Regions from separate parts of the Paenibacillus sp. AN1007 genome, predicted to be linked through region 1. Evidence: riboswitches for the same ligand, from Rfam matches in the RefSeq annotation. Region 1 holds a riboswitch; the other holds the start of a gene.
The links. Region 1 has a riboswitch for ZMP and ZTP ahead of ABXS70_RS16450 (DJ-1/PfpI family protein). Riboswitches for the same ligand answer to the same signal wherever they lie in the genome.
Positions count from the first base shown of each region.

Region 2: it holds a riboswitch for ZMP and ZTP, as region 1 does, so the genes downstream of both, ABXS70_RS29030 (TIGR01440 family protein) here and ABXS70_RS16450 (DJ-1/PfpI family protein) in region 1, are expected to answer to the same signal.

Region 1 is NZ_CP159992.1:3,700,164-3,716,710, reverse strand. Features, by position in the region: gene ABXS70_RS16465 (immunoglobulin-like domain-containing protein) at 1-2,743, shown strand, start outside; gene ABXS70_RS16460 (excinuclease ABC subunit UvrA) at 2,907-5,318, shown strand; gene ABXS70_RS16455 (serine hydrolase) at 5,333-6,355, shown strand; ZMP/ZTP riboswitch at 6,440-6,518, shown strand; gene ABXS70_RS16450 (DJ-1/PfpI family protein) at 6,567-7,166, shown strand; gene ABXS70_RS16445 (GNAT family N-acetyltransferase) at 7,182-7,661, shown strand; gene ABXS70_RS16440 (Type 1 glutamine amidotransferase-like domain-containing protein) at 7,763-8,425, shown strand; gene ABXS70_RS16435 (FAD:protein FMN transferase) at 8,475-9,413, opposite strand; gene ABXS70_RS16430 (LysR family transcriptional regulator) at 9,423-10,352, opposite strand; gene ABXS70_RS16425 (NADPH-dependent FMN reductase) at 10,531-11,148, shown strand; gene ABXS70_RS16420 (flavocytochrome c) at 11,162-13,591, shown strand; gene ABXS70_RS16415 (lysophospholipase) at 13,848-14,657, shown strand; gene ABXS70_RS16410 (MarR family winged helix-turn-helix transcriptional regulator) at 14,706-15,227, shown strand; gene ABXS70_RS16405 (FAD-binding oxidoreductase) at 15,456-16,547, shown strand, end outside.
Region 2 is NZ_CP159992.1:6,476,936-6,493,482, reverse strand. Features, by position in the region: gene atpA (F0F1 ATP synthase subunit alpha) at 1-620, opposite strand, end outside; gene ABXS70_RS29075 (F0F1 ATP synthase subunit delta) at 637-1,185, opposite strand; gene atpF (F0F1 ATP synthase subunit B) at 1,182-1,670, opposite strand; gene atpE (F0F1 ATP synthase subunit C) at 1,784-2,008, opposite strand; gene atpB (F0F1 ATP synthase subunit A) at 2,083-2,901, opposite strand; gene ABXS70_RS29055 (ATP synthase subunit I) at 2,949-3,326, opposite strand; gene ABXS70_RS29050 (AtpZ/AtpI family protein) at 3,319-3,573, opposite strand; gene wecB (UDP-N-acetylglucosamine 2-epimerase (non-hydrolyzing)) at 3,760-4,917, opposite strand; gene upp (uracil phosphoribosyltransferase) at 4,957-5,586, opposite strand; gene glyA (serine hydroxymethyltransferase) at 6,057-7,304, opposite strand; gene ABXS70_RS29030 (TIGR01440 family protein) at 7,523-8,116, opposite strand; ZMP/ZTP riboswitch at 8,259-8,340, opposite strand; gene ABXS70_RS29025 (low molecular weight protein arginine phosphatase) at 8,438-9,010, opposite strand; gene ABXS70_RS29020 (manganese efflux pump MntP family protein) at 9,074-9,634, opposite strand; gene ABXS70_RS29015 (L-threonylcarbamoyladenylate synthase) at 9,873-10,964, opposite strand; gene spoIIR (stage II sporulation protein R) at 11,321-11,980, opposite strand; gene ABXS70_RS29005 (FtsW/RodA/SpoVE family cell cycle protein) at 12,244-13,551, opposite strand; gene ABXS70_RS29000 (FtsW/RodA/SpoVE family cell cycle protein) at 13,858-15,087, opposite strand; gene prmC (peptide chain release factor N(5)-glutamine methyltransferase) at 15,173-16,063, opposite strand; gene prfA (peptide chain release factor 1) at 16,088-16,547, opposite strand, start outside.

The DNA.
Region 1 (16,547 bases):
TATTGCCAAGGTCAAGGAACGGCCTGCCGATGAAAAATATGCAGGATACTTCTTCACCTATTTTACTGGGGAAGGTACTTCAACGGGTGAGCAAATTTACTTTGCACTAAGTGAAGGTAATGATCCGTTAAACTGGCGAGAATTGAATGAGGGTAAACCTGTACTGACCTCTGCCTTAGGGGAGAAGGGAGTACGTGATCCATTCATTATTCGTTCGCCTGAAGGCGACAAGTTCTACATGATCGCCACCGATCTGAAAATTAACGGCAATGGTGACTGGGGCAAAGCACAGACATGGGGCAGCCGTTCCATTATGGTGTGGGAATCGAATGATCTCGTCAACTGGACAGATCAACGCATGGTAGAGGTTGCACCGGAAGAAGCCGGTAATACCTGGGCACCAGAAATCATGTACGACAAGACAACAGGTGAATATATCGTATTTTGGGCATCAAGAATGTTTGATGATGCATCCCATACCGGTAACGCTTATCAACAAATGATGTATAGCAAGACAAGAGATTTCTATACGTTTACTGAACCGAAAGTATATTTGGATTATGGGTATTCCATCATTGACACCACAATGATTGAACATGATGGTAAAGTGTATCGTTTTACGAAGGATGAACGAGACAACGGAGCTATTGCTCCATTTGGCAAGATGATTTTCCAAGAGATGGGTGACTCGATCTTAGATCCAACCTTCAAAATGCTTAATCAAGGTGTGGGTAACATGAAATGGGTTGAGGGACCGACGATCTTCAAATCGAATACAGAAGAGAAGTGGTATTTATTCGTAGATGAGTTTGGTGGAAGAGGTTATATTCCATTCGAGACAACCAATCTTGCATCAGGTGTCTGGACATTATCTTCGAACTACAACTTACCAGCTAGTCCACGTCACGGAACGGTCATTCCGATTACACAAAGTGAGTATGATGCACTCAGTGGGAAGAACGTATCTGTTAGCGGAATTAGCTTGGACAAAACGACATTGTCCATCGTAGAAGGTCAATCAGGGCAATTGACAGCTACGATCACACCGGCAAATGCAACGAAAAAGGAAGTAAAATGGAGCTCAAGTAATCCAGCTGTAGCGACTGTAAGTGCGACAGGTCGAGTAACAGCGGTGGCACCAGGAACAGCAAGCATTACAGTAACTACAGTAGATGGTGGTATATCATCCAACGCTACAGTAACGGTGACACCACTGGTTGAACCGACTGCGCCAGAAGAAGTGACCGGAACAAGCGTAATAGCGGGTAATCAGAAGCTGACTTTGAAATGGAGTAATCCTGCAAGCGATCTAGTCGCAATTAAGATTACAGGTCATGGAAATACAGAGTTTAAGACGGTAACGCTGAATCATGTGGCTAGCAGTTATGAAATCACAGAACTTGCAAATGGCACGCGTTATGAATTCCGTATTACTACGGTAAACTTAGCGGGGCAAGAATCGGCAGGGGTTGTGGTATCGGGAACACCACAAGCACCAAGCAGTGGTAATGGAGATGGTGGCGGTGGTAGTGGCGGTAACATCCCTGCACATACAGTACCGCCAGCTTCTACAGGTGGAAGTGAACCAGTGGTGATGGACAACGGTCAGATAAACATTAAGCCAGTTGTTAATGAGAACGGTGCTTCTATAGTGAAGCTAAGTCCTGATACGGTGAAGCGTGCACTTGATCAAACGACAGGTGATAAGCTACAGGTACAACTTGAAGGAGATCAAAGCTTGAACGAGCTAATCGTTGAGCTAGCGGTAGATCCCCGCTTAACAAGTGCAACTTCTAAGGTAGGTCACATCGAGATTAACACAGGATCAGCAGTCGTAACGTTGGCTACCGAACGGCTTGGAACAGAAATAAGCGCAGGGAAAACGTTAGGATTGTCGATCAAGAAAATATCGTCTAATCAACTGCCAGCTGGCACAGAAGCTAGGATGAATGGTGAGGTCGTATATGATATCAAGCTAAAGATAGATGGTACGAAGCTTACGGCTTTTGATGGTAGAGATGATCTCGTGATTGCATTGCCATATACGCTGAAGGCTTCTGAGAATCCAAACAACATCATCGTATACGATGTAAAGGGCAACGGAGAGCTGAGAGTCGTGATGAATGGTAGATACAATGCAGGGACAGGTCAAGTAGAGTTCAAACCAACGATTCTAAGTAAATATACGGCAGCGTATGTTACAGCGAGCTTTCAGGATGTGACCCAGGGCTGGGCGAAAGATGCGATCTCGGCATTGAGAGCAAGAGGCGTTGTAAAGGGTATAGGCGACGGCGAGTTTAACCCGAAAGGTCAGGTGACAAGAGCAGCATTCATCACCATGCTGATGAATGTGCTGGAGTTATCGGATGAGAGCGCAGCAGCAAGCTTTAGTGATGTGGAGCAAGGAGAATGGTACTATCGAAATATCGCAATCGCGCAGAAGCTGGGGATTGTGAACGGGAAACCAGATGGTCGTTTCGGAGTTCATGAGAACATTACGCGAGAAGATATGGCCGTTATGGTATACAAAGCGATCCAAATGAAGCAACTAAAATTACCAGATCATGAAGCTATAGCTTTCAAGGATAAAGCAAACATCGCAAACTATGCGAAGCAAGCGGTAGAGACAATACAGGGAGCAGGCATCATAAACGGTGTAGGTAATGATGAGTTTGCACCGAAGAAAACGGCTAACCGTGACGAAGCAGCAATGATGATCTATAATTTATGGAGTTTGATGTAGGCTTGTTAAAAATAGGTCAGTGGCTATGAATTGAATTTGATTAAAGGCTCCATACTAAACAACCCGCTAAACACAAGGATTTCAGAGTGTTTGGCGGGTTGTATTATTCATCAAAAGAGCAGTACAATGAATGAAAAATACTCTATACTAGGACTGATTAAAAATGAAATTTATAGAGGTTAGGAATGCCCGAAAACATAATCTGAAAAATATAAACGTAACCATTCCAAAAGGGAAGCTCACTGTAGTGACAGGAGTCAGTGGGTCAGGGAAATCGACATTTGCTTTTGATATCCTCTATGAGGAAGGACGTAATCGTTACCTTCAATCGATCGGCTTTTTTGGACAAACCAATCAAGAAGACCACTTTGACGAGATTACGGGTCTGTCACCAACGATTTCAGTTGAACAAAGAATTATTCGGCAATCGAATCCACGTAGCGTAGTAGGAACACGTACATATATCAGTCAATTATTGGGACAACTCTTCTCACTTGAAGGGCAAATGACTTGCTCAAGATGCAATACTACACTTGATTACAATCTATATTGTGAGAAGTGTGGGATTCAGGAAAGCAGACTAACTCCTCCCTATTTTTCTTTTAATACAGGACTCGGAATGTGTTTAGATTGTCGAGGTCGAGGATATAGTTTCGAATTAATGAGAGATAAGATTGTACCAAATAAAAATAAAAATGTACTAGAAATATGCAGAGGTTTAGGTTTTTTTGGGAAGTCACTACTAGCTCAACTTAGTAACTTTGCAAACATCAATAATATAGACCTTACACTGCCATTTTGTCGTCTTTCTGATGAAGCTCAACAATTCATTTATTATGGAATGCATGATGTATTTGAAGGTCTGTTACCTTGTATACAAAGAAGAATGAGTTCTACGGTTCGAGCACGAAGCGTAGGAGAAACTCAATTTTGTTCAAGAGTAACTTGCCCAATTTGTATGGGGTTTCGAATTGGAGAAGAAGCTCGCAGAGTGACTATAAATGCCAAGCATATCGGTCATTTAGGGAACATGAGTATCCATGAGCTTAAAGCTTTTTTAAGCGATACTATACAATCAGGACAGATATCTTCGAACGGTAAAGCGATTATAAACCTAATTATTAGACGACTTCATCTTCTTATTGAACTGGGCTTGTCTCATCTATCGATAAATAGAAGTTTACCATCTTTAAGCGGAGGGGAGATTCAGCGACTTTTTCTCATGTATCACATCGAGTCTGCCTTTGATTCGTTAACCTATATTTTCGATGAACCCACTTCTGGTCTTCATGAAATTGAGAAGGAATTGATTATTCATAAATTAAGGGGAATACAACAAGCGGGGAACACCGTTATTGTAGTAGAACATGATCCTATGATGATTAAGGCTGCGGATTATGTGTTGGAACTTGGACCACAAGCTGGTGAAAAAGGGGGGGGAGTTGTTTTTCAAGGCTCCGTCGAAGATATGTTACAAGCAACACAATCGATTACAGGAAAATATTTATCAAAGCAATATGATTTGCCAAGAAAAGAAGAGAACCACTATCGAAGAGTTACCGATATTACGCCAAAACTTACGCTTAAGAATGTAAGTGTTCATAATCTTAAAAATTTTACGGTTAATATCCCCTTAGGTTTGCTAATAGGTGTTACGGGGGTGTCTGGCAGTGGAAAGAGTTCCTTGATATCAGATACATTGGTTCCCCTTTTAAAACAGCGTTTTAAAAAGTCAACAGATATTAATGATGATGAAAACGACTCTGAAGGTTGTAGTGAATTAATAAGCTGTGAACTAGAGGGATATGGGGAGTTGAAAGGCTGTATTGCCGTATCTCAGTCCCCAATTGGAAGACATAAAACATCTATCCCTGCAAGCTATATTGGAATATGGGATAAAATACGTTTGGTATTTGCTTCACAGCCTTTGGCTGCGGAGAGAGGTTACAGTCCCGGACACTTTTCATTTAATTCTTCTGATGGACAATGTGAAAAATGTAAGGGTGAGGGAACCGTACAATTAATAGGCGAGGTTACTCGCGAATGTTCTGAATGCAATGGCAGAAGATACAAAACTGAAATTCTGGAAGTGAAATATGAAGATAACAATATATTCGATATTCTAAATTCTTCAATAACGGATGCTGCAAAAATATTTAAAAATGATCGATCGATTGTGCATATGTTACATACTCTTGAGCGTGTAGGAATGGGCTATTTGAAGTTAGGGCAGCCAACTCCTTCTCTAAGTGGCGGTGAAGCTCAGAGAGTAAAACTGGCGAAAGAACTGGGTCATATTCGAAAATCAAATATGCTCTATGTTCTTGACGAACCAACTACTGGCCTAGGTTATTCAGATATTTCTAAATTAATGTTATTAGTAGAAGATTTAACTCAAAAAGGGAACACGGTCATCGTTATAGAACATGATCCAGAGTTCCTGTCATTCTGTGATTGGATTATTGAACTGGGACCCGGAGGTGGAGACAAGGGGGGATATGTAATTGCTCAAGGATCACCCTGGGATCTAATGAATAATAAGGAATCGATAATCTCGAAATATCTAAAATTATGAATTAGGGAGAGATCATGCAAGATTCTAAAGAATACAAATCAATACCACGAAGCTATTGGCCAACGGATGATTGGCAGACTTCCGCCCCAGAAGAGAAAGAAATGAATGAAGATATTCTTGCAAAAGCTAATAATTACATTCTCGAGAACTTTAGTAATGTAAACAGTTTGCTTGTAATTAGAGATGGTTTTATTGTTAATGAACGGTACTTTAATGGATTTAATGAGAAAGACTTAATGGATATGAGGTCTGTGACCAAAAGTTTCACTTCGACATTAGTTGGAATTGCAATTCATGAAAAATATCTATCTGGTGTTGATGAGAAATTAGGGGATATATTCACTGAATACATTTCTGATCGAACTTCTTTAGCGGGACAAACCTCTATTGAGCAATTGTTGACAATGTGTTCAGGTTTTTATTGGCAAACCGATCGTTGGTTAGTTGAAAGAATGACAGATCGATTGATTCGCAGTAATGACTGGGTCGATTTTATCTTAAGACTACCTGTTAACCCTGCCTTAAAGGGGAGCTTTCAGTATAAAAGTCCGGATTCACATTTATTATCTGCCATAGTAGCTAAAGTAACGAATCAAGAAGTTGAACAATTTGCTGACAAACACCTTTTTTCTCCTCTTGGTATTCGAAAGAGAACTTGGCTCACTGACCCTAAGGGAATTCCATATGGAGCATGTGACTTAAAGTTATTATCACGGGATATGGCGAAGCTAGGATATTTATATCTGAATAACGGAGTTTGGGATAATAAACAGATCATTTCTTCTTCTTGGGTTAAAGATTCTACCAGTGAAAAAAGTGGTGGGTCGGAGTCAATCGGAACGTACGGATATCATTGGTGGATAAGCGAGGAAAGAGGTCATAAGGTTTTTTTTGCAGCAGGTGCGGGAGGCCAATACATTTGTTGTGTTCCTGAACTGGATATAGTCGTTGTTATCACGGCAAAGGTTGCTGCACGAAATTGGAAGAATCCAAGATCAATCATTCGTGACTTTATTATTCCATCCGTTACAAGATAATTATCCTTTGTGTAAAGCTGTTATATGATCAGTACAGAAAATACTTGTAGTCGTCTAAATGTTCAGATTATAATGAAGTAAATATTTGGTATGTGTAACTGGCGTAACGTGGAGAACCACGAGGAAGCACATATTTCATATGCCGTACGCCTGGGCGAAGTATCTGGTCTTAGACCGGATACTTTTATTTATTTTATGGGAGATGAAGACGATGGAACAGATAAAACGAGCAAGAAATGCAGCTATATTCATTTTTGAACAGGTTGAACCTTTGGATTTTGCAGGACCGTACGAAGTCTTTATCTCAGGAAGTAACAGGGGGCAGGATTTCAATGTTTACACTGTCGCGGAAAATAACGGTCCGATCCAAACCTTGGGAGGTCTAAGCATCAATCCAGCGTATACTATTGATAATTGCCCTAATCCCGATATATTGGTGATTCCTGGAGGTTGGGGTTCAAGAAAAGAAATGAATAATGAAACGGTTACGAATTGGATTCGAGAGATATCAAATGATGTAGAGGTCATTTTGTCTGTCTGTACTGGAGCCTTGATTTTAGCAAAAGCCCAATTATTAGATGGTTTAAAAGTGACAACCAATCGCTTAGCTATGGACGAATTAAGGCATATTGTACCTGCTTCTACTGAAATCATGGAAGAGGCCCGCTATGTCGATAATGGGAAAATTGTATTATCCGCGGGCATATCTGCTGGTATGGATGCTGCGCTGTATGTTGTAGAAAAATTATTAGGCGAAGATAGAGCTGTAAAAACTGCAGAGCTTATGGAATATGATTGGAAGATGGCTTGAAACGGGGGGATCCATGTGCATATTCGTCTGCTGGAACATAAAGACCAAATTAACATAGAAAAAATAATGAGTGAATATCCTCTACAATTTCCTACGTTTATCATTGATCAATATCCTGTACGTTGGTCAAAGTTTTTAGTTCCGAGGGAAGAAAACGATGCAGAAGGATACTACGTTGCGATTGGTGATAATGATGAAACCATTGGTCATGCAGGTTATTTATATAATGAAGAGTTAGGATTATACGAGATCGTGGGAGTAGTGGTAAAGAAGGGGGCCCAGCGGCAGGGGATTGGTGCGGCTTTGATCAATACGATTTTAGAAACAATAAAAAAAATGAATGAGAAAGAAATTATTCTTTACACACTAGGTCATGTTGGAAATGAAGATACAATCCAATTTTATAACAATATCGGATTTGAATTGGCAGCTTACGAAAGGGATTTTTTTAGAACGGATTACCATAGAGTCACTTTCACTAAAACGTTAAGCTAACTGTAAATGATATTGATTTTCGTTTAAATGATGTCCTCAAGTTCTATCTTTTAGATAGAGAATAAAAGCTCATAAATTTATACATATGGAGGTAATACAGTTTGAGTACTCACTATTATTTCAGTTGGTTTAATGATTTTTTTCCAGAGAAACTGGTCGAACGATTGCAGGAGGATATTGCAGATAGGAAATCGCTTGTGATGATTAGCGCTCAGCCGTCTGATGATGAAGATGAGCAGGTGAACTTTGAGGATATTACAGAATGGACATGGTTAACTCAGGCAAACCTCCATTTTGTTGAATATCATTTCATTGATTACCGTATTCCGAAAGAAAAGGCTCAGCAGCTCATTCAGAAAGCCTCTGTCATTTTTCTGTGTGGGGGAGATCCTGTGCAGCAGCATGAGTTTTTGGCGGAATATGAACTAGCCGATATGATTAAGAACAGTAATGCCATTATCATCGGTGCAAGTGCAGGTGCATTAAATATGGCTGCAAAATGGATATCTTCGAATGATATTACCCCTGAGGATGAAACAACTACGATATATGAGGGGTTGGGCTTTGATCATTTTGCCTATGAATCTCATGCTGGACGCAGCTACGATACGTTTGTTGAAGGTTACCTGTTTCCGCTATCTGAAGAGATGGATGTTTATGCGGCAGAACAGGAAAGTGCTATTCGTGTAAAGGACGGTAAAATAGATATTTTAGGTCCTGTATATGTAATCTCCGAATCTAAGATTCAGAAACGGAAAGGATAGAAAAAAACCTGAGAAAGCGAAGCGTTCGCCTGAAAGTTTTCGCATCATCTTAACTTGATACGGGATGGATTCTCCCCTTTAGATTGTCGGTGAAGGCCAGATTTCCATCGGTCGTGATGACGGCAGCCTCAATATGCTTCATTTGATTTACTTTATGAATAATAGAGGCCGCATCGAACCCGAACAATTCTGTCGTATAGATGTCGCAGTCCAGCGATTTATCCGCAATAATGGTTAATGAAGCGACATTACATTCGATGGGATAGCCCGTTGTACTGCTGAATATATGATGGTACTGCTGTCCATTCTTTTCTAAAACGCGCTCATATATGCCTGAGGTTACGACGGATTGTTCTCTGATGCTGACGAGTGCTGCTGCGTTTCCTCTGGGCAAAAAGGGGTTCTGTATGCCAACATTCCAGTGACTGGACCCGGAAGGGGAATCGCCATGAACGAGTACGTTCCCGCCCATATCGACCATTGCGGCATCAGCTCCATTTTTCTTGAAAAATGCCATAACCTGATCCGCGAAATAACCTTTAGCGATAGCTCCAAGGTCGATCTCCATGCCTTTTTTTAATAAATGCACGGTTTGCTGCTCATCATCAAGCTGAATGTTTTCAGGATTCAACAGCTCCAGAACCTTCTTGATCGCGGCATCCTCTGGCACATGTGCTTCGCGAAAACCAATTCTCCATAATTTAATCAAGGGACCTATGGCAATATTCAGAAAAGAACCTTCGTTCATACTGTGTTCCTTACCTATTTTGATAAGATCATACAATTCCTTGTCCACTTTGAGAGGATCGGCTGCGGCTTCTCTTTTAAGCACAGCAAGCTGTGAATGATCACTGTTGGCACTAAACACGTTCTCATAGCGGAACAGCATATTCGCGGCTTCCCCGGCAAGCCCTTCAGCATCTGTCCCTTTGATATAAAGGGATATTTTAGTTCCCATAAGCGGGATTGTTTTCGTAAAAGTATTCATGACAGCCTCCTACACCGCACATTGCTGCCCGTGATTGAGAAAGGTATGGATGAGATCATGATCATCACCGGACAGTTTTCTTTCCCCATGATGTGCTATAAAATAATCCAGACTCATCTTATCGATCGGGATCGGATAGATGTTGTATTCCGAGGCACACTCATCGATATGCACACTTTCAGGAACAATCGTTACGCCCATATTATGCTTTGCAAGCTTTAATACGGTGCGAATCTCATTGCTTTCCATCACGATGCTGGGCTGGATTTTGTACACACTTAACAATTGATCGATCTGTTTACGGATGGCAGAACCTTTAGACGTTAGAATGAGCTTTTGACGCAAAATGGTGCTGATATCAAAAGTCCCCTCTGGAATGACTGCAGCATTGTTCCGGTATAGTTCAGAGCAGCGCGGAATAACAGCCCGGTAACGGTGTCTGCCCCAACTAACGGAGTTCAGGTTCGGAGATATGCTGCTCGAATTTTGTCCGATCCAGAAGTCGAGCTCATGATTTTGGAGACGCTTCTCATTTTTTTCAGGTATATCCTCTACAAGGTTTATTTTATAAGCAGGATGAAGCTTTAAAAAATCAGGTAAAAAAAGAGGCGTTAAATAAGAACCGAGGCTCGGAAGAATCCCGATTCGCAGTATCCTGCTGCCGATATCCGATACATATGAGATTTCTCTCACCAGTTTCGCGTAGCTGTGCTCAAGTGAAGTCAAATACTGATAATATATTTTTCCCTGCTCGGTTAGTCGATAGGGCAGCCTGCTGCGAGTGATCAGTTCACAATTCAACTGACTTTCCACTTTTTTAATCACCTTTGTCAGGTAGGGCTGCGAAATATAAAGTGACTGGGCGGCTTTGCTGTAATTACTGTATTTCAGGAGGCTGTCGATGTAACATAAGATATCCTGAGATTCTAACTTAGACATGTCCCTCACCCTTTGTGAAAAAAATAACAAACTTTGAATTTGAGCTGATTATAACAAATTGGTTATCAAACTGCAATGAATAACTATTAGATCATTTCACCTCTGATATGATAGAGTTATGCCGAAAGAACGAGTCTGACATGTACGAACATCATTTCTGAATGACAGAAGGGGGATTATGATGAATTATTTAGCTATCGTAGGCACGAATTCGGATGTATCCACGAACCGCATGCTGCTCCAATTTATGCAAAAACATTTCTCGAATGAAGCCAAAATTGATTTATATGAAATTAAGGATTTGCCCGCATTCATTGAAAAAGAGGATATAGAGGATGCTGAGGTTGACATTCCCGAGCAGGTAAAAGACCTTTCGGATCGAATCACCAAAGCTGAAGGCGTGATTATTGCCACTCCGGAGTATGATCATGCCATCCCTGCCGTTCTGAAAAGTGCGCTGGAATGGATCAGCTACACAACTCAAACCTTGAAGAACAAACCTGTTATGATCGTAGGTGCTTCACACGGCTCACTGGGTTCTTCCAGAGCCCAGGCACATCTCAGACAAATTCTGGATTCACCTGAGCTTGGTGCAAGATTAATGCCCAGCAGCGAATTCCTTTTGGGGAAATCACAGAGTGCATTTGATAACAGCGGCAGTCTGATCAGTGCTGAGAAAGTAGCGGAGCTTGAGGAGATTTTCAGGGAGTTTGTTCTGTTTACAGAGATCACTACGGAGCTGCTTTCCAAAAGGACGTTGAAGAAAAAAACGAAAAAATTCTCCTGGCAGGAGTAGGGGGCTAACTACAATGAAAATCATAGCGATCGTAGGCACAAATGCAAAGAAATCGTATAATCGCATGCTGCTTCAGTTTATGAAAAAACATTTTGAGTCCAGAGCAGCCATTGAAATTCTTGAAATCGCGGACGTACCAATGTTTAATCAATCCGATAACCAAACGAACAGTGAAATCATACAAACATTTAATGAGAAAATTATCGCAAGTGACGGAGTTATTATTGCAACTCCTGAATATAACCATTCCATTCCTTCATCCCTTAAGAGTGTGCTTGAATGGTTGAGCTTTGAGCTGCATCCGCTTGCGGGTAAACCCGTGATGATTATTGGTGCGTCACAGGGAACACAAGGCTCCTCGCGTGCGCAGCTGCATCTTCGTCAAATTCTGGATGCTCCGGGTGTTGAAGCTAACGTGATGCCAGGGTATGAGTTTTTGCTTGGAAGTGCACATAAAGCGTTTGACGAGTCAGGCAATCTGAATCAAGAAGGAACGATCGATTTCCTGGAGGTATGTTTCCTGCGCTTCCTTCGTTTTGCCAAAATTTCCAATCAGCTCAATCAGGAAGAGGAGTTCACCTATAATCCGGGTGTATATGAGGTCAATGCCATTGGTCACAGCGGCAAGCTTCCCATGAAAGTATCCTTTAGTGAAACTCGTATCGAAAGCATTGATATTGATGCGAAGGGGGAAACCGAAGGCATCGCCGATGTCGTTTTTGTACGAATTCCGAATAAAATCATCGAAGGCCAGACGTTGAATGTGGATGCACTTTCAGGTGCTTCTGAGACCAGTAATGCTGTCATTGATGGTGTAGCCAAGGCGGTTAAGCTTGCCGGAGTGAACCCTGACATTCTGAAAAGACGTCCAAAACCTGCCAGCAGCCAGATGAGAGAAGACGAGGAATACACTTGTGATGTGGTGGTTGTAGGTGGGGGCGGTGCCGGTTTAAGTGCTGCTGCTGTAGCTTTACAGCAAGGCGCGAGTGCGATTGTTCTTGAGAAATATCCGGCTGTGGGCGGAAACACGATCCGTTCAGGCGGGCCTGTCAATGCGGCAGATCCCGAGTGGCAGCAGCAGTTTAACGAGAATCCGGGGGAAAGACAGACGATTGAGAATTTATTAAGTACGGACGAGAGCTTGATCCATCCCGAATATATAGATGATTTCCATGCTCTGAAAGCGGAGTTTACAGCGTATCAGGAAAAGTTCGGCACACAAAAGGCACATTTGTTTGATTCACCACTGCTTCACAGAATGCAAACCTATTTTGGCGGCAAACGAACCGACTTGAATGGCAGCACAATCTACGGACAATACGATCTGGTCAAAGTCCTTACGGACAACGCTCTGGAAAGTGTACATTGGCTTGAGGATATCGGGGTTGAATATGATAAAAGTATTGTATTTGCTCCAGTGGGTGCCCTTTGGCGGCGCGGTCATAAACCGGTGAAAAGTTATGGTTCTGCATTTATCATCGCACTCAGCCAATATGTAGAAGAGAATGGCGGAAACATTATTACAGATACGCCTGTCAAACAGCTGATCATTGAAGATGGGAAAATTACAGGTGTAATCGCTGCGGGTGTTAATGGTCAAAAAATCACCGTGCATGCCAAAGCAGTTGTACTTGCAAGCGGCGGTTTTGGTGCAAATACACAAATGCTTAAGGAATATAACACATACTGGAGCCACATTGACGATGATATCAAAACGACGAATTCCTACGCGATGACGGGTGACGGCATATCGCTTGGCAAAAGTGCAGGAGCAGCACTGACAGGCATGGGTTTCACTCAAATGATGCCAGTCGCTGACCCGGAAACGGGCGAACTCTTCAGCGGGCTGCAGGTACCCCCTGAGAACTTTGTAATTGTTAACAAAAAGGGAGAACGATTTGTAAATGAATTTTCGGGTCGAGATGTTTTAACCAAAGCGGCTATTGAGCAGGGCAGTTTATTTTACCTGATTGCTGATGATGAGATCAAGAAAACCGCAGCGAATACAAGCCAGGAGAAGATTGATCGGCAGGTAGAAGCAGGTACTCTGTTTAGAGCGGATACGATTGAAGAACTGGCATTGAAAGTAAATATGGACCCTCAAGTTCTCAGAACGACCATTGATAAGTATAACTCTTATGTGGATGCGGGCTTTGACCCAGAGTTCCATAAAGATACATTTAGCTTGAAAGTCGAGAAGGCTCCGTTTTATGCTACACCTAGGAAGCCTGCAGTTCACCACACGATGGGCGGTATCAAGATTGACACGAAAACTCGTGTTCTGGATGAGAACGGCCAACCTATTGCCCATCTGTATGCTGCCGGCGAAGTAGCGGGAGGTATACATGCAGGCAATCGTTTAGGCGGTAACGCCTTGACCGATATCTTCACATTTGGACGGATTGCTGGTAAAACGGCTGTTGAAGAAATGAAAGGTTTATAAGCACTAAACCGCTAAGCACAATGTGTTTCAAGTGTTTGGCGGTTTTTTTATATTTTGTGAAGTCTTATAAGAGCTAATTAAAGCTTTTGAAAGCGCTTGATTTTTTTGTGGACAAGAGCATAGATCGGATGGTATATTGTTTCCGTAAGAAACAATATTATTTTTGATGGACATTATATCACGTGTTCTTGGTAAAGCCTTAAGGAAATGATCTTTCGGGCTTGCGCCTGGACACCACAAAAAGGACGGGATAAAGATGACTAAAATGGAGACAACGATCAAATCCTTTGATGGTACACAGCTTTATTTCAGTAAGGATACGGTAGAACATGCGAAGGCAGCTGTAGTTATCGTGCATGGATTGGCTGAGCATGCCAGCCGCTATGATTATTTGACAGAGAAGCTGAATCATCGTGGATTTAACGTATACCGTTTTGACCATCGAGGTCATGCCAGATCGGAAGGACCGCGCACATTTTACAGTGACTTTCATCATCTGATCGATGATGTGAACGCTGTCGTGGAGACGGCACTGCAGGAGAGCGGCGATACACCGCTGTATATTATCGGACATAGTATGGGCGGCTTTGCTTCTTCATCGTTCGGCACGAAATACCCGGGTAAAGTGAAGGGCATCGTTTTATCGGGTGCACTTACCCGTTTTAATACAAAGGTGGTCGGAGAGCTGCCGATGGCTCTGCCTTCAGGCACGTATTTTCCAAATGAACTTGGCAGCGGAGTTTGCAGCGATCCTGAAGTTGTATCCGCTTACGCGAATGACCCGTTGGTAGAGAAACAGATTTCTGTAGATTTATTTAACAGCCTGGGTTATGGAGTGGAATGGCTTAAAGAACATGCGAAGCAGTTTGTCGATCCGGTGCTTGTACTGCATGGAGCGAATGATGGGCTGGTCAGTGAAAAGGATTCCCGTGATTTTTACGGCGATATCGCTTCGACGGATAAAACGCTGAAAATCTATGCACATCTCATGCATGAAATCTTTAATGAAACGGCACGGGACGAAGTGATTGAAGAAGCGATCTCATGGATTGAAAAACGAATCTGATTTCAGTAGAGTAATAGAGAGAGAATTCGAAGACGAAAGGGATTACGCATGAAATTAGATTGGATGGGTGACCATCGGGAGCTTGTCGAGAAGATTATCAAGTATGGCAATGCTTATTCCAACACCTACAAACTGCAGCGAAGCTATGGAACCGATATGACGTTCTCTGCTTCCCAGATTCAGACGCTTGAGTATATTCTGGAAGCAGAAGATCAGGAAGAGAAGATGTCCGAGATGGCCGCCCGTTTGGGCGTAAGCCGCAGTACATTTTCCAAAAACGTGAAAAACCTGACCGAAAAAGGGCTGCTTGAAAAATATCATTTGAGCGGGAATCGCAAAGATATTTACGTCAAACCTTCAGCCAAAGGCCGCGAGGTATACACGAAATATACGACATTTGTCCGCGAGCTGTGTTTCGATGATATCTTTAAGCTGGCCGATCAGATTACGGAGGCGGACAAAAAAAGCTTTATTCGCATCATGGATCTGTTTGCAGATGTGCTCGTCTGGTATGGTGAAAAGGAACAAGAACCGCGCAGGCTCATCAAAATTGAGCAGGTCAGCGAGTAGTTTACATGGAGGCAGCTGGTTTGGCGAATATCCAATCGCTTTAAAAGTTCCGAATGCCTCGTTATTACAATGAATAGTTTTTTCCTCCAGGTTGTCTATCAGCTTGGGGGATTTTTTTGCTTACCGGACAGCCTACAGCCCATTCCCTCCGCGCATGTCGGTCATACAGTATACAATGCCTAATGCAAAAGAGCTGTAAAACCATCCATAATGCAGGGAGTGGGACGTGTGACAACAAAAACTAAACCAAAACAAACGACCAAACTTACCGGACGTGTAATCTTTAAAGGAGACCCGGGCTATGAAGCGGCACGTAAAAACTGGGACCCTCATACCGACAGGTATCCAAAAGTTTTCGTTTTTGCTCAAAAAACGAAGGATGTCTCCAATGCCATCAAATGGGCTCGTGAAAACAATGTACCGATCCGGCCGCGAAGCGGGAGACACGCGCTTGAGGTTAACCTGTCACAGGTGAACGGGGGTATCGTCATTGATGTAAGTGATCTGAACACCATCAAGCTCAACAAAGCAGCAGGCACGGTAGTTGTTGGGGCAGGGAACCGGGTGGGGAGAATTGCGCATACACTTGCACGTCAGGGATTTATCGCGCCATTTGGTGACAGCCCTACGGTTGGAATAGGAGGTATTACTCTAGGAGGCGGCATCGGACCACTTCAGCGGACCATTGGTTTGATCAGTGATAATCTGCTGGAATTTGAGATGGTCGATGCGAACGGAAAGATCATTCGTGCGAGCAAAAAAAGCAGCGCAGATCTCTTCTGGGCATCGCAGGGCGGGGGCGGAGGTAACTTTGGCGTGTATACCCGCTACAAATTCAAAGTTCGTCGTGCGCCAGCGAGAGCGACGGTATATCGGATTACGTGGCCATGGGCTCAATTCGAGAAGGTGCTGAAAGTGTGGCAAAAATGGGCTCCATCAGTGGATACCCGTCTGGGGAGCGAACTGTCCATTGGGCCTAAAAAGGGCGGCAATGTAAGCATGGAAGGACTTTTTCTGGGGTCCAAAACAGAAGCGCTCCGGCTGTTAAGGCCGCTCACGAGTACGGGAACACCTTCACAGACGATCATCCGCTCCGTCCCGTACACGGAAGCCGTTACGTTTCTGCTGCCTCCTGACCCCGTGCTGACCCAAAGATACAGCAACCAGTTCTCCTCTGGCTTTGGCCGAAAAACGTTCCCGGATCAGGCAATCAAATCCATGCGAGAGTTTCTGGAACATGTAGAAGGAGAGACTGCCGGATTCTTTTTCCTGAACTGGGGTGGTGCCGTCAGCCGTAAATCTCCTAAGTCAACCGCATTT
Region 2 (16,547 bases), 2.8 Mb from region 1:
TGAGCAACAGTGGACTGCTTCTGACCGATAGCCACATAGATACATTTCATGCCGCTGCCTTTTTGGTTCAGGATCGCATCGATCGCAATCGATGTTTTACCTGTTTGGCGGTCACCGATGATCAACTCACGTTGTCCACGACCGATTGGAACCATTGCATCAATCGCTTTGATCCCTGTTTGCATCGGCTCATGAACCGATTTACGATCCATAACGCCTGGTGCTTTACCTTCTACCGGACGGAATTCCGTTGTAGCGATTGGCCCTTTGCCATCCACCGGAATACCGAGCGGGTTCACAACGCGTCCGATCAATGCTTCGCCAACAGGCACCTGCATGATCTGACCTGTACGTTTAACTTGGTCGCCTTCACGGATATCCGAGTAAGGTCCCAGGATAACGACACCAACGTTGCTCTCTTCCACGTTCATGGCGAGGCCCATTACACCGCTTGGGAACTCAACCAACTCGTTGGACATGACATTCTCGAGTCCGTATACACGGGCGATCCCGTCACCAACCTCAATAACTGTACCAACTTCGACTACATCGATATCGGTCTTGTATTGTTCGATCTGACTCTTAATTAATGTACTGATTTCTTCTGGTTTGATACTCAAGTGTCCTCACCCCAATCTACTGTACTCGTCTGTTAAAAGACTGCTCAAGACGTTCGAGCTTGCCAGCCAAGCTGCCGTCATAGATCGTATCGCCAATGGCGACTTTCAATCCGCCCAGCAGTGCAGGATCAACAATGTTCTCGATACGGATCTTTTTATTCACACGGCCTCCGAATTCACGGGCTACCGCTTCTTTCTCTTCTTCATTCAAAGCATAAGTCGAATATACACGTGCATCAGCGATGCCAAGGGAATCCCCTTCGATCTTCACGTAGTCATTCAACAGTTCGTTCAACAATTCCACGCGGCCGCGCTCAATCAGAAGCAAAACCGTGCGAAGGACAGGTTCGGACACTTTGCCATCAAGGCTTGCATGAAGCACATTACGCTTCGCTTCATCAGAGATATTCGGAGAAACGATAAACTTCATAATCTCTTGATCTCCGGTCAATCCGCTGACAACAGCACGCAGTTCCTGTTCAACTTCAAGCACTTGCTGCTGCTGAAGAGCAACTTCGAACAATGCTTTTGCATAACGCTTGGCAACAATCGTATCGCGGCTCATTGTCGGCCCCCTACCTCATTGAGGTATTGGTTCACAAGTTCCTCTTGTGCTGGACCGTTCTCAACTTCTTTTTTGATCAATCTGGAAGCAATCTGTACGGAAGCAGTACCCAGTTCGCTGCGAAGTGCGGCAACTGCTTTGTTCTTCTCGCTCTCGATTTCACGTACTGCATCGTCTTTGAGACGAGTCGCTTCAGCTTTGGCATCAGCCAGGATGGATTCAGCCTGCTTGCCGCCCGTTTGTCTGGACTGTTCAATAATGTCGTGAGCTTCTTTGCGCGCTTGTTCCAGAGCCTGTTTTTGCTCCTCCACATAAGCAATCGCCTGTTCCCGAGTCTGAGCAGCCTCATTCATCTGGCTCATCACGAGTTCACGACGCTTTTCCATGATGGAGAACAACGGACCGAAAGCGTAGCGGCTAAGCAGCCAGTATAGAATCAAAAATGCGATAATCGCAAGAATCGTGTTTTCCCATAAGAAATTCAATCTGTTCACTCCTTCCTGGAGGTATCCTAAAAACATTATCCCTTACAGGACAAGTTCTAGCTAAAAAGAAGGCGCGGAGGGCTCCAGCCTTCCCCGCCGTACTGAGTTATGAATTAAGCAGCACCGTAGAACATGAACGCGAGTACCACACCGATGATCGGCAATACCTCGATCAGACCTACCCCGATAAACATTGTTGTTTGCAGTGTGGATTTCGCTTCTGGTTGACGAGCGATCCCTTCCACCGTTTTGCTGATTACCATACCGTTACCGATACCTGCGCCGAAAGCGCCCAATCCTGCAACAATTGCTGCTGCGATTAATGCCATTGCTCCCATTTGTATATCCTCCTTAAAATTATAAATCAATTTTATTGTTCAGCCTGATGGAGAAGTCTCCGCAGGTCTAAAACTTAATGTTCTTCGTGCGTTTCGATGGTCTGTGAAATGTACACCATCATCAGAATGACGAAAACGAAGGCCTGAATTCCGCCGATAAAGATACTGAACCCCTGCCATACTGCAAGCAGCGGAATTGCGAAGATTGCGCCCAGCACTTTAAAGCTGGTCAGTTTGAGGATGGTTGCAATCAGCACCTCACCCGCAAAAATATTTGCAAACAAACGCATGCCGTGCGTGAGCAGCTTGGACGCGGTCTCGATCAGGTTAATCGGAAGGAACAACGCGTACGGCTGCACATAGTGCTTCAGGTAACCTCTGGTGTTCTTAAACAATCCAAGTCCATGTGCTACGAGGAAGGCTACAAGAGCTAGTCCCATCGTTACGGACAAGTCAGCTGTCGGTGATTTGAACCAAGCCAGCTCGATGTGCGGATGTGCTTCCGGGTCCTTGGCATGAGCCTTTTCATAAGCTTCAACCGCCGTGACGATTGGTTTCCCGAACACAGTAGCCGATTCGACACTCTTGACTTCGGTAACCGCCTGAAACGGAAGCCCAAGCATATTACCTACGAAGATGAACAAAATCATCGTAAGCGCGAGAGAAATAAAGTGTTTGCCTTTCTTCATGTCCATGGTGCTGGATATCAGATTGCGAACAAACTCAACGGCCCACTCCATAAAGTTCTGCAGCTTTCCCGGATTATCCACAGACAGATTCCGTGTAGCGATGATGGCAAAAATGAAGACAATGGCGCCGGTTACAATCAACATCAACAGTACGGACAAGTCCAGATGAAATCCACCAAGCATAATCACTGGAGCTTCATGCATATTTTTTTCTCACCCCTTTCTCTACGTGAAAGCTGCGACACTCAAAATCACTCTGCTTTGCGGGACATGATGATCCCTATAATCAATAAGGAAAATTGCGCAATGGCCAGACCGCCTGCAACCGCATATGTATTGAAGTACTGCGGAAAGCGCATCGATATGTAAATACCGAGCACAGCGAGCGCCGCTCTTGTCAAAAATCCCAGGTTCACACGCTTCAGATTACCTTCTGCCGCATCATCGGACATCTTCCTTACCTTGTAGCCCAGGTAGAATGCGTTAATCAAACTGATGATCACGCCCAAGGCCAGTCCCAAAGCAATCGTCTCCAAACGAGGTGCGAATGCAGCCGTTAGAAAACAAATCATGAGTACGTACATGACGGAAACGGTCATCCATCTGCGATATCTGGCTAGTTCACTCATCACTTTCCCCCATGAATTTTTTAGCAATAAAGTAAATGCTTACCCCACCTGCCGCAAGAAAAAAGAGAACGCTTACGGCGATCCATATTCCGCTTCCTCCAATGGTTTTATCCAACCACGAGCCAGCGTAATATCCGGCAACAGCGAGCAAGGCAATCTCGATTCCAAAAGCTGTCACGAGCCCCATTGCTTTCCATACCTTATCATCATGGTTACGGGATGAATTTGGTTTGTTCGAATCGGCCATTTTCCACGCCACCCTTGCAATCCCAGTTAATTTTACTGAATGATGAGAGTCTTTGTCAATTGATTGATTTTAGCGTTTTAAAGGGAAAAACGACGGGTCTACAGCCTAATAAAGTCCATAAACCCGCGTAAACCGTACAGTTTAACTGTATGCTATCCCCTTCGTAAATCCAACAGAAAATGTGAATTATTTTTTGAACTTTCTGTGAAATGATTCCGGACGTTCGCTTTTCACGCCGAAATGATGCAAAATCGCATTGACAATTCTTTCCGAAGCATGTCCATCACCGTATGGGTTGGCAGCTTGACTCATGCTTGCATACAGTGTTTCATCTGTAAGCAGCGCTCTGGTCCGTTCATATACACGTTCTTCTTCCGTCCCTACCAATTCCAACGTGCCGGCCTCAATGCCTTCCGGGCGCTCTGTCGTATCGCGCAGTACAAGAACAGGCACACCAAACGAAGGTGCTTCTTCCTGCAAACCGCCCGAATCGGTCAGGATCAAGTGAGTGTGCGGGTAAAAGTTATGCAAATCCACTACGTCTAGCGGATCGATTAACTGTATACGGGGATGATTCCCCAAAATCGCGTGAGCCGGCTCCTTCACAGCAGGACTAGGGTGCACCGGGTACACGATGGCAATATCTTCGAATTCGTCAGCAATCCGTTTGACGGCGTTGAAAATGTTGCGGTGAGGCTCGCCTTGAGATTCGCGGCGATGAGCAGTCATCAGCACCAGGCGCTTGCCTTGTGCCCAATCCAGTACCGGGTGCTTGTAATCCTCCCGTACTGTATATTGAAACACATCCGTTACCGTGTTGCCTGTGACGTAGGTACTAGACTCCGGTTTATTTTCCTTGGCAAGATTGGAAGAGGACCAGTCCGTCGGTGCAAAATGCAAATCAGCCAGAACGCCCGTCAATTGACGGTTCATCTCTTCCGGATACGGCGACAGCTTGTTCCACGTCCGCAGTCCAGCTTCCACATGTCCGACCTGAATCTGCTGTAAAAACGCTGCATAACTGGCTACAAAGGTAGTCAATGTGTCCCCGTGAACGAGTACAATATCCGGCTTCGCTTCACGCAAAACCGGCTCCAGACCGCCAAGAACACGAATGGTGATCTCGTTCAGGGTTTGACGATCCTTCATGACATCCAGATCATAATCGGGATGAATGTCGAAAACTTCAAGAACCTGATCCAGCATCTGGCGATGCTGCGCAGTTACGCAAACAATCGACTCAATAGACTCGGGATGTTTCTGCAATTCCAGAATAAGCGGAGCCATCTTGATGGCTTCCGGACGCACCCCGAAAATAGTCATCACTTTAATTTTGTTGGACATTCGAGCAAAGCCCCTTTTCTAATCCGCATGAAAATATGCTTATTTCGTTCCGTACAGACGGTCTCCTGCATCGCCAAGTCCTGGCACGATATATCCGTGATCATCCAGACGGTCGTCCAGTGCAGCGACATAGATATCTACATCCGGATGCGCATCCTGTACTGCCTTTACGCCTTCCGGTGCTGCTACCAGGTTCATCATTTTGATCTGCGTGCAGCCGCGTTTTTTGAGCACGTCAATGGCTGCAATTGCCGATCCGCCTGTTGCGAGCATCGGGTCAATCACAATCAGCTGACGTTCAGTTACGTCTGTAGGCAGTTTGGTGTAGTATTCAACCGGCTGCAGTGTTTCCGGATCACGGAACAAGCCAACATGTCCTACTTTTGCCGCTGGCAGCAGCTTCACCACGCCATCCAGCATGCCCAGTCCAGCGCGCAGGATTGGTACGAGTCCCAGCATACGGCCGGAAATCACTTTTCCTTTGGTTGCTGCTACAGGTGTCTGTACGTCGATGGATTCCAGTTCAACGTCTCTTGTAATCTCGTAAGCCATCAGCGTCGCTACTTCATCAACCAATTCACGAAAATCTTTCGTATTCGTACGCATGTCGCGTATAAACGTCAGTTTGTGTTGAATCAGGGGGTGATCACATATTACTAATTTTCCCATTAAATTGTCCCTCCGGTAAGTTCTTCATGTGTTAAGCATTTCCAAATATACCTAGCCGTCATTCACAGGCCCGATAAATCCTGTATATTATATCATCACCCACACTGAATTACACCATCAAAGGGCACCTAATCATTACAGAATAGCAAATCATACAAAAACAGGACCGGAAATTGATCCATCCGGTCCTGTTTGCTCGTGCTGTTATGTCACTTGAATGCTCAAAATACGTGTGAACACTAAAGATGCTCTTTTGTAATACAACACCACTCCGCCACCAGAATGCTCCTTCGATCGCCGTTATCCCCGAATTTTATGAATCACCTTAGGTAGGTAAAAATCCGGGGATAAATGCGAGCGCTTCGCTTCTACGGCCTCATTCTGCTCACTTCGTTCCTCTGTATTCCATTTTAACAACCTTCAAAACCAAACAGCACGAGCAGTGTTTTTCAGCAGTTGAAGTAACAGTCCTAGTATTTAAGGTCTGTGTACAGCGGGTATTGATCTGTCAGGGCCGTTACTTCTGCGCGAGCCTGATCAAGCGTTGCTGTGTCTTTTGGATTTTTAAGCGTCTTGGCAATGATCTTACCGATGGCTGCCATCGCTTTCTCGTCCATACCGCGGGAAGTCGCCGCAGGTGTACCGATACGGATACCGCTGGTGATGAACGGACTTGTCGGGTCAAACGGAATCGCGTTTTTGTTCACGGTAATACCGATAGAGTCAAGCACATGCTCTGCTTCTTTACCTGTGATATTCACGCTGCGAGTATCGATCAGCATCAAGTGGTTATCTGTACCGCCGGATACGATGTTCAATCCTTCGGCGATCAATGTTTCAGCGAGCACCTGTGCGTTTTTCACTACGTTTTGCGCATACGTTTTGAACGAAGGCTGCAGAGCTTCACCAAAAGCTACGGCTTTCGAAGCGATCACATGCATCAAAGGTCCGCCTTGGGAACCCGGGAATACAGCTTTATCAATGGCAGCTGCCCAGGATTTGCGGCATAGAATCATACCACCGCGTGGTCCGCGCAGCGTTTTGTGTGTTGTCGTCGTTACGAAGTGTGCATGCGGCACCGGGTTAGGATGCAGTCCGGCTGCAACAAGTCCTGCGATATGCGCCATATCGACCATGAACAGCGCGCCAACATCATTGGCAATGGACGCCAGCTTTTCAAAATCAATCGTACGCGGATATGCACTTGCGCCTGCTACGATCAGACGAGGGCGGTGTTTGAATGCTGCTTTGCGAACTTCATCATAATCAATGAGGAATGTATCTTCCTGTACGCCGTAAGCAACGAAATTGTACAGCAAACCGGAAGCATTAACCGGACTACCATGCGTCAAGTGACCACCATGCGCCAGGTTCATCCCCAGAACGGTATCGCCAGGCTTCAAGGCTGCCAGATATACAGCCATGTTCGCTTGTGCACCGGAGTGCGGCTGCACGTTCGCATGTTCTGCACCAAACAGTTCCTTGGCACGATCACGCGCGATATCTTCAACGATATCAACATGCTCACAACCGCCATAGTAACGTTTGCCCGGGTAACCTTCAGCATACTTGTTAGTCAATACAGAGCCCATTGCTTCAATTACCGCTTCACTTACGATGTTCTCGGATGCGATCAGCTCAATGTTGTTCTGTTGGCGTTTCAGTTCAAGATTCATCGCTTCCAATACTGCAGGGTCATTCTTGCGCAATTGTTCCATGATTAAATTCCTCCTAGATTATAATGAAGTTATAAAGCGAGCTTTCAGGTTACACGCCTGACTTCGATTGCATCACCATCTTACGATCACTGTTATCCCCAGATTTCTTTGAGCCCCTTTTGACAAAGAGAAAATCCGGTGATAAACGTGAACGCGCTGCTTCTCCAGATTGGTGCTGCACTCTCCGTTTACGTGTAAACATCATTTCGCTTTATACGTTAGTCACAAAAGGTTGAATCAGGCTGCTCTTCCATACGATATACTGCCCGTTCGCCGCCAATCAGCTTCGGACGGGTAAGTGCTGCGGTCACACGAGCCTCACCAATATAGCGAAGCGATGTACGGAAAGGAACCGCAACATGACGCAGATGCATGCCAATCATCGTCTCCCCGATATCCAGACCTGCATGAGCCTGAATATGCTCAGCCAGACACGGATCGGACAGTGATCGATAGGCAGTCGATGCCATGGAACCACCAGCCTTTGGTACAGGTACTGCACCAACCTCTGTCAGTCCGAGACGCTCAAGCAGCGCACGTTCCATCACAAGCGCCCGGTTCAGGTGTTCGCAGCATTGGAATACGGTATGGAAACCAAACTCCGTCTGCACCTCGTGAATACCCGCAAGCAGCTGCTGCGCTACGTCCACTGCACCGCTTGTTCCAATACGCCGACCTGCAACCTCGCTTGTACTTGTGCCAATGACAACAATGTGTCCGGCTCCAAGCTTTCCGGCAAGTGCCAGTTCACGCAGGATCGATGCGGTCTGCTGCTGCAGTCCAGGTTGTTCCGAATCCAATTCAATCGTCATCCTATCGCCTCCCGATAAAATCATGCCTGCTGCCTCGTGCTGCTTTCTCCTCTGCATACGCTCATGGCATTTCAGGTACTATTATAGCGAAAAATCAGACGAAAGACGAAAAAAAGAGCAGTCTGCGGGTATCGCAGAATTGCTCTTTTGCCCAGGCGACCGGCCGTTTGTTCCGGTGCTCCATTGTGGTTGTGCCCACTTCGTCGCCAGTTACACCGGATCCCTGTTTTCCCCTTCATCATAAATCAACCCTACTCTAAAATCAACGGTTAATTTACATCTGATGTTCTGTTTCTATATCTTGTCTATCTTTGCCGAAATTTACTCAAGCTTATCCAGAAGCCGCGATAAAGCTGTCCGTATCTCTGCTGCAGCGATATTGTAATCATCCCGACTCCCGCCAAACGGGTCCGAGATATCAAAGCTCGGTATACGTTGGCGGATCTCAATGGCGCGCTCCCGCTCGGATGCCAAAATCTCCTGCCCCAGTGCACGCTTCATCTCCAGTGTCGCGTACAGGCTGTCCAATTCCTGCAGGTCCTGCAGCACCTGCTCATCATTCTCCACATACTCTTTCAACGTATAGGTCTTCTGAATGGAATCCGGAAACACCTGCATCACATGCTGCTTATGACTCCGGGTTAATGTCAGAATCAGATCGGCCCAATCGACCAGCTCTGCGCTGAGCTGTGTGGAATGGGACGGTCCCTCCGCACTATGATCCTTCAACACCGCTTCGGCATGACGCGAGATCGGCATTCCCGACGCTGCGGCTACACCCGCAGAACGAACATGCACCTCAATGCCGCGCTCGGATGCCAGTTTTCGCAAAAGCCCTTCTGCCATGGGGCTGCGGCACGTATTGCCTGTACATACAAATAAAATATGTTTCATTGTGTTAGCCTCCCCATTAGATCAAGATGTGATATGCCTATCGTATCGTTCGCACGTTTTATTTTAAAATATAAACAAAAGTCCAAAGGCAAGCAAGATGGCTCCGCCTACTGCCTCACCGTAATCCCCCAGATTCTGACTTACCCGGCGTCCCAGCAGCAGCCCCAAGATGGACATCAACCCGCCGCAGAAACCGAAGGCCAGAATCGTCAGAACAAGATCGCTGCTGAACATGCCCAGCGATACGCCAACGGAGAATGAATCTACGCTGACACTGAGTGAAAATAAAATAATACCCAGTAAAGAGCGGTGATCCACCAGCTTGGTTTCCCCTTCGCGAAACGCATTCAAAATCATATGACCGCCCAGCAGCACAAGCAGGCCGCCTGCCGCATAATTCGTAATATCACCCAGCAAGGAGCTCATATACTTGCCCATATACATGCCCGCAAGCGGCATGATGATATGGAACAGCGCCGTGACCGTACTGATCTTCAACACGTCCCGCAGCCGTATGCCCTTCATGCCAATTCCGATACCGAGCGAGAACGCATCCAGCCCAAGCGCAACGGCCATAATCAGAATGGTTACCAACTGCCCCACATGAGCAGACACATCCCACATCCTCATTCCCCCAAGTCGCATAAAGGTTCTTGTACACGATATGCGGACAAGAACTCAAACATGACGGATGCGGGGAAACTGGAAGGAAGAAGTGTTGATGCAGCATTCCGATGAGAAAAGGCAGGTCAAGGCTTGCTCGCTGTATGAAAAAGCAATCGGTTGTCACGTTAAACGCGGCGTCTGTCTGCGGAGCGTCGGGTCTCCTGATCCGGTGGTCAGGAGCGTTCAGGTGGGCAGGTCAGCCAACTTGGATGAGTTGGTTGCCTGCCGCCTTGAGCAGCCGATTCATGACGGCTGCTCCCAGCCCTTCGCGCGAGCAGGCTTCCGCCACAATATATGTGGCTCCCTGCTCATCGCAGCTGCGCAGCGCGGCGTACAGCCTGCGCGCAGCTTCCTGCAGCTCGCTGGCGTCGCCCAGCGAGAATACGGCATCGGCGCGGTACTGCTCCGCGTGCTCGGCGAACGCCAGCACCGCGGTGCGCTCTCCGCGCTGCGCCGCCTCTGCGAGAGCGGCGCGGGTCCAGGCCGCCACCGCTTCGGGCGGCCCCTCAACCACGCACAGCGCTCCTGCGGGTGCGTAGTGCGTGTACTTCATGCCCGGCGAGCGCGGCGCCGGGCTGGTGCTGTCGCCACCGGCCCCCTCGGCGAGAAGCGCCGGGTCCGTGGCGACACGGGCGGCCACGGCGGACAGTTGCTCCGCCGTGATGCCGCCCGGGCGCAGGATGGTGACGGTACCGTCGTCACCGGCCTGCACCACAGTGGACTCGACGCCCACCCCGGTGGGGCCGCCGTCCACAATGCCGCCGATGCGGCCGTCCAGATCCTCCCGCACATGTGCGGCGAGGGTCGGGCTGGGCCGCCCGGAACGGTTGGCGCTTGGCGCAGCCACAGGGCATGCTGCCGCTGCGATGAGCGGCAAAGCCACCGGGTGGTCGGGCATGCGCACGGCCACCGTATCCAGCCCGGCGGTGACGCGCGGGGACACCGCCCCTGGCCTAACCGGCAGCACCAGCGTAAGTGGACCCGGCCAGAAGGCCGTGATCAATGCTTCCGCTGTCTCGTTAACCTCAGTGACCAGTTCCTGCAGCTGGTCACGATGCGCGATATGCACAATCAGCGGGTTGTCGGAAGGCCGACCCTTGGCGGCAAATACCGCTTCCACCGCTTCTGTGCTCCGCGCATCTGCGCCGAGACCGTAGACCGTCTCGGTCGGGAAGGCCACGGTTTCTCCTTGACCCAGGCAGGCTGCCGCTGCCTGCAGGTCAGCAAGCGCCGCTTCACGGGCGGCGCTCCCCTTTTTCACACTGGAATACAGGGAAATCTCCTGCATATCTTCTGCTTCACTTTGTTCCTGCAGCAGCGCTCTGACATCCCAAAAGGCTGTGTTATGTCCACCCTGGGCTGTACCTGCCGCCTCGTTGACCAACTTATCCTCTAACGAGTGATGCTGCATAGATTCATGCTCTCTGTTCATATATATCATCATCCCTAAACTTCAAGTAGGTTCAATTTCAGTACATATTAGTATAGCATATCTGTCACGTTTCAGGTTTGATCGAGCCATAAGTACGCTCCCCTTCACAGCCTCGTTCCTAAAAAAGAAGCTCTCTGCACACCCGCAGCAGAGGCCTCTCTCATGATTTATATCCTATTTCCATCCAAATACTTCATATCGAAATCACGTTGTTAGGAGAATAATCCTGTTACCCAATCCCACAGTTTCACAGCTATATCCCATAGAAAGAATCTTGCTTCAGGCGTCTCTCCCTGCATGGATGCCTTCACCTCTACCGAGTCTGCTCCTGCCGCAGAGACTGCAGCTGGTTTAGCCAGTGCATCCCCTGTACTCGCATCGATAAAACACAATGGCGGGAACAATACACACCACCAGTTCTGCCCTTTGCCTTCACCCAGCGTGATCCGTACCGCTTCATAATCACCTGCAGGGTATACCGTGCCGCCATACAGCTTAGTAGGAAAAGGAACCGTGCCGAGCTCTACTTGATAATCATAGGTCAGTCCACGTTTCGTTAACTCTTCACCTACCCGATTCTCAATCTCGGACAGATGCTCCCGAATCACATGGCGTGCCTGCTCCAGACTTTGCGGATTTTCCAAGGTTCCGACCCACTCGCCCATCTGTGCAACCACCGCATCCCGTATCTCACGTTTGACAAGCTGATCTCCTGCCCCATCGGAATTTGCCAGTATCCGCAATCGAATCGACTGCTCCGGTATCGCCGTCGCTGCAACAGCCGCATCCGTTTTCTGACCTTCCCACATCATAATGATCATCATAAGACATACAATAATAAGTCCAATTTGCTTCACGATTCGTCTGCTCATCCCGTTCTTCCCCCTCGGCTCGGTATCCAGCGCCCAACTCTCTCATGTCTATCAGTATGCCCGGATGAGCGGGAAGTAAACCTAGTATATTCACAAATCTATTAAAATGTCTCATAGAAACAACGATAACCGAAGCGCTGCATCGTCGATGTGTTTGCCATGGCCTTGATCTTATGCTCTCTCTCCTATCGCTTTCAGACCATGATATCCTTATCCTTATTTGATCAAATAAATTCATAAAAAAGAGGCTGACCCTGGCCTGCTCACAGGCCTGTCAACCTCTTGGATTCATTTCCTTGGGGAACAGGATAAGTCACTTCCTCCAACGTAAATACAGCTGCATGATGCTGTTCTCTTTTCTCTTTTCTCTTCTTGATCAAGTCCCAGATTCGCTGCATGAAGGACGGAGGCTGCTCCTCTGGGAGCAGTTCATCTTCATCCTCGTCCCCGTACAGTTTAATGCTCATCACCAGCCCGATACAGGCCATGTTGATCAGCAAAGACGTTCCGCCATAACTGATAAATGGCAGCGTGATGCCCGTCAGCGGCATAAGCCCAAGAAATGCTCCTATATTTTCAAACACCTGATAGAGCAGCATACCGATAATGCCCACGATGATAATGGGTCCGGCCCGTTCTTTGCACTCCAGTGCGATCAGCACCATCCGATGGATGAGGATAAAATATAATAGAATTAGCAGGGAAGCTCCTACAAAACCAAATTCCTCTGCGATCACTACAAAGATCGAATCCGAGTACGTATAAGGTACACGTCCGCTTTGGACAGAGGTACCTTCCAGGAACCCTTTACCCATAATCCCGCCTGATCCGATGGCAAGCCCGGCATTTTTCGTATGCCACATCGCTTTGGCAGTTGCTTTCTCGGGAACAAGCCACGGATCAATCCGTTCAGCCCAATGCTCCCGTTTGATTTTTTCCAGAAATGAGAACACCTCATCATGGTAGAACGTATATGCTTTGATGAACCCAATAAAGAATGCACCTATAATCGTCAGCCCGATTAATGCATGTTTCAGCTTGATATTGCCGATCCATAATACTGCAGCCAGAATGATCACATACCCCAGAGCATTACCCAAGTCATTCTGTGCCATAACAAGGGCAAACGGAATAAATGTCCAACATCCAATCGGCACCACGTCTCTCCAAAAACCCAGATCCCCTCGTTTACGCTTCACAATAAGATGGGCGAGGAACAAAATGAGAATCATTTTAAACAATTCGGCAGGTTGAAACGAAATGCTCTCGCTGATCTTCAGCCAGCCGTTCGCGTTGTTAACCTTACTTCCAAGCACATTAGCCAATATTAGAAAAATGATACCGATGCCGTACAGAAGAAATGCGTATCTCACATACAGCTTGTAGTTGACTAATCCAATTCCAATGACAGCGATAAACCCCGCTGCATAGAAATAAATGGTTTTCACATGATGACTTGCCAGATTGGGATCAAAACGTGTACCGCTGTAGATCGCAAATACACTCATAACCATTAATAACAGCAGTACAAAAAGTATGATGCCGTCCAGCTTTTTCACCATTCTCCACATGATGTTTGATTATCCCCCTATATCTCACATCGTATATTCCCAATATAGATCATTATTACCATTGTACCTAATTCGTCGGGAGAATGGAAACTCGATCATCATGTGACAAATTCCACTTTACGAAGCAGGGACATCATTCCTCATGCCGCAGCCTTACCTATGAAAAAACAAAAAAACCTTGGAACCGGTCTATCCAGTCCATGCTGGAAAGATCGGTTCTAAGGTTTTATGAAAAGTTTTACGCTGCATTTGTAACTGCGAGTTTTGATGAGAGAATCGCTGCAAACATTAATGGAATCTCCACGTTTACTGTTCCGGCTGCTCCTGCTGCACAGGTTTGCGTCTGAACAGCTTCATCACTAGTTCCGTAATGCTCGGCTGTTCCGCTGATCCCAGAATATCTTCGTTGTCTTCGGTGTGCACCTTGATGCTCATGGCAATGCCCATACTGATCATGTTGATCAGCAGTGATGTACCCCCATAGCTGATAAAAGGAAGCGTAATACCGGTCAGCGGCATGAGGCCTATAAACGGACCAATATTAACAAAGACCTGATACAGAATCATCGCAATAATGCCTACGATTAAATAGGCACCTACCCGGTCCTTACATTCCAAAGCGATCAACACCAGCCTATGAATCAGGATGAAATACAATAAAAGCAGTACCGAAGCACCAACAAAACCAAATTCTTCACCGATCTGTACAAAAATCGAGTCCGCGTAAGCCAAGGGTACCCGATTGGATTGAATGGTCGTTCCTTCCATATACCCTTTGCCGGTAACACCACCCGAACCTATGGCAAGTTTGGCATTGTATGTCTGCCATAATACATCTCTGGATGTCAGTTCAGGCACGAGCCAAGGGTCGAACCGCTCTGCCCAGTGTGCACGTTTAATATCTTTGAGGAAACCTGTAATTTCATCATGATAATGAATATAGGCCTGTATGCCAGCAACGATTGCGCTTACCGCCAGTACAAAACCAATCAATGCATGTGAAAATTTGATATTGCCGATCCATAATAGACCGATCCAGATAAAGATATAACTGAGTACCGCACCCAGGTCATTTTGCAGCAGCACAAGCAGTAAGGGCGGCAGAACACACAGACTGATGGGAATGACATCTCGCCCTAAAAACAAAGGCCTGTTCTTCTTTCTGGCGAGCAGTGTCGATAACATGACAATAAGACATAGCTTGAACAGCTCCGAAGGCTGCAGACTGACTCCGCCAATCGAAAGCCAGCCTTGGGCTCCGTAGTACTCATTACCGATAAACAAAACCAGAACTAACAGGAACAGACCAAGCCCATAGATATATAAATAATTTTTGACGATGAATTTATAGTTGATCATGGACATTCCGAAAAAAACAGCAAAACCCAAAACATAAAATACAATCATATTTTTGGTGAATCCCTCGACCTTCGGACGACCAGTCGTAGTACTGTAAATGGCCATTATACTGATGACCATCAGGATCAACAAAATAAAAACGATGGAGTAGTCGATCTTTTTGAATTTGTGCAGCATGTAATTATGTTCCCCCAAGCATTCAGAAAATCTTCGGCATACCCCATTGTAGAGGATTTCGCGGCAAAAAGAAAACTTACGCGCCTTACATTTTTGTCACCTGTTCCGAAGGTCGAACACCCAGGACATGCCGCTCAATTCCGGCAAGGTCAGGAACAATGATAATTTCCGGCCAATGCCCCGCCGATTCCAGCAGCGCCGCCACGTCCCGAGCCTGGCCCATGCCCAGCTCAAAACCGACAATCTGCGGCGGCGCAGACAGCAGCTGCAGCTGCTCCAGCATGATACGGTACGGGGCAAGCCCGTCCGGACCGCCATCCAATGCGAGGTGCGGCTCATGATCGCGCACCTCCTGCTGCAGCCCGGCGATATCTCCTGCCGGGATATAGGGCGGGTTGGACACCAGAATGTCCAACCGCTCCCCGGCGAACGGGGCCAGCAGATCGCCTTCACGGAAGTCGATCTGTACACCGTTCGCGGCCGCGTTGCGCGCGGCCACCTGCAGCGCATCCGCCGAGAGATCCCCGGCGGACACCTGCCACTGCGGGCGAAGCGAAGCCATCGTCACGGCGATGGCACCGCTGCCCGTACCAATGTCGACGGCGTGCACTGCACGGCCGGCGCCAGCACACACGCGGTCGGCTTCGCGCAGCACAGCCTCGACCAGCAGCTCGGTCTCCGGCCGCGGGATCAGCACGGCCGGCGTGACTTCGAACGGCAGCCCGTAAAACTCCTGGCTGCCGATAATATACTGCGCCGGCTCACCCGCAGCCTTGCGCGTAACGGCTTCTTCCCAGCGGCTGCGCAGCTCCCCGGGGAACGGCTCCGGCTGCATCATGTAGTACTGTGCGCCATAGACGCCCAGCACATGCTCCAGCAGCAGCCGGGCATTGTTCTGCGGCTCGTACACGCCGCACTTCTCCAAAAAAGAGGAAGCCTCGACAAAGGCTTCCCGGCAGCTCTGCTCCGGCGTCATGACAAACTGAGCGCGCGTCACAGATTATTCTCCTCTTTCCATCATTTCCGTCTGCTGTGCAATCGTCAGTGCAGACAGAATATCTTCGATCTCCCCGTTCATGATCTGATCCAGCTTGTGCATCGTCAGACCGATACGGTGATCGGTAACACGGCTTTGCGGGAAGTTGTACGTGCGAATCCGCTCACTGCGGTCTCCCGTTCCCACTTTGCTTTTGCGCTCCACGGAGATTTTCGCTTCTTCTTCCATGCGTTTCATATCGAAGATACGTGTACGCAGCACCTGCAGCGCTTTTTCCTTGTTGGAGTTCTGCGATTTTCCATCCTGACACGTAGCTACAATGCCCGTTGGAACGTGGGTTACCCGTACCGCCGATTTCGTTGTATTAACCGATTGTCCACCCGCACCACTGGAGCAGAACGTATCGACACGAATGTCTTTATCGTGAATTTCGATATCAAAATCTTCCGCTTCCGGCATTACA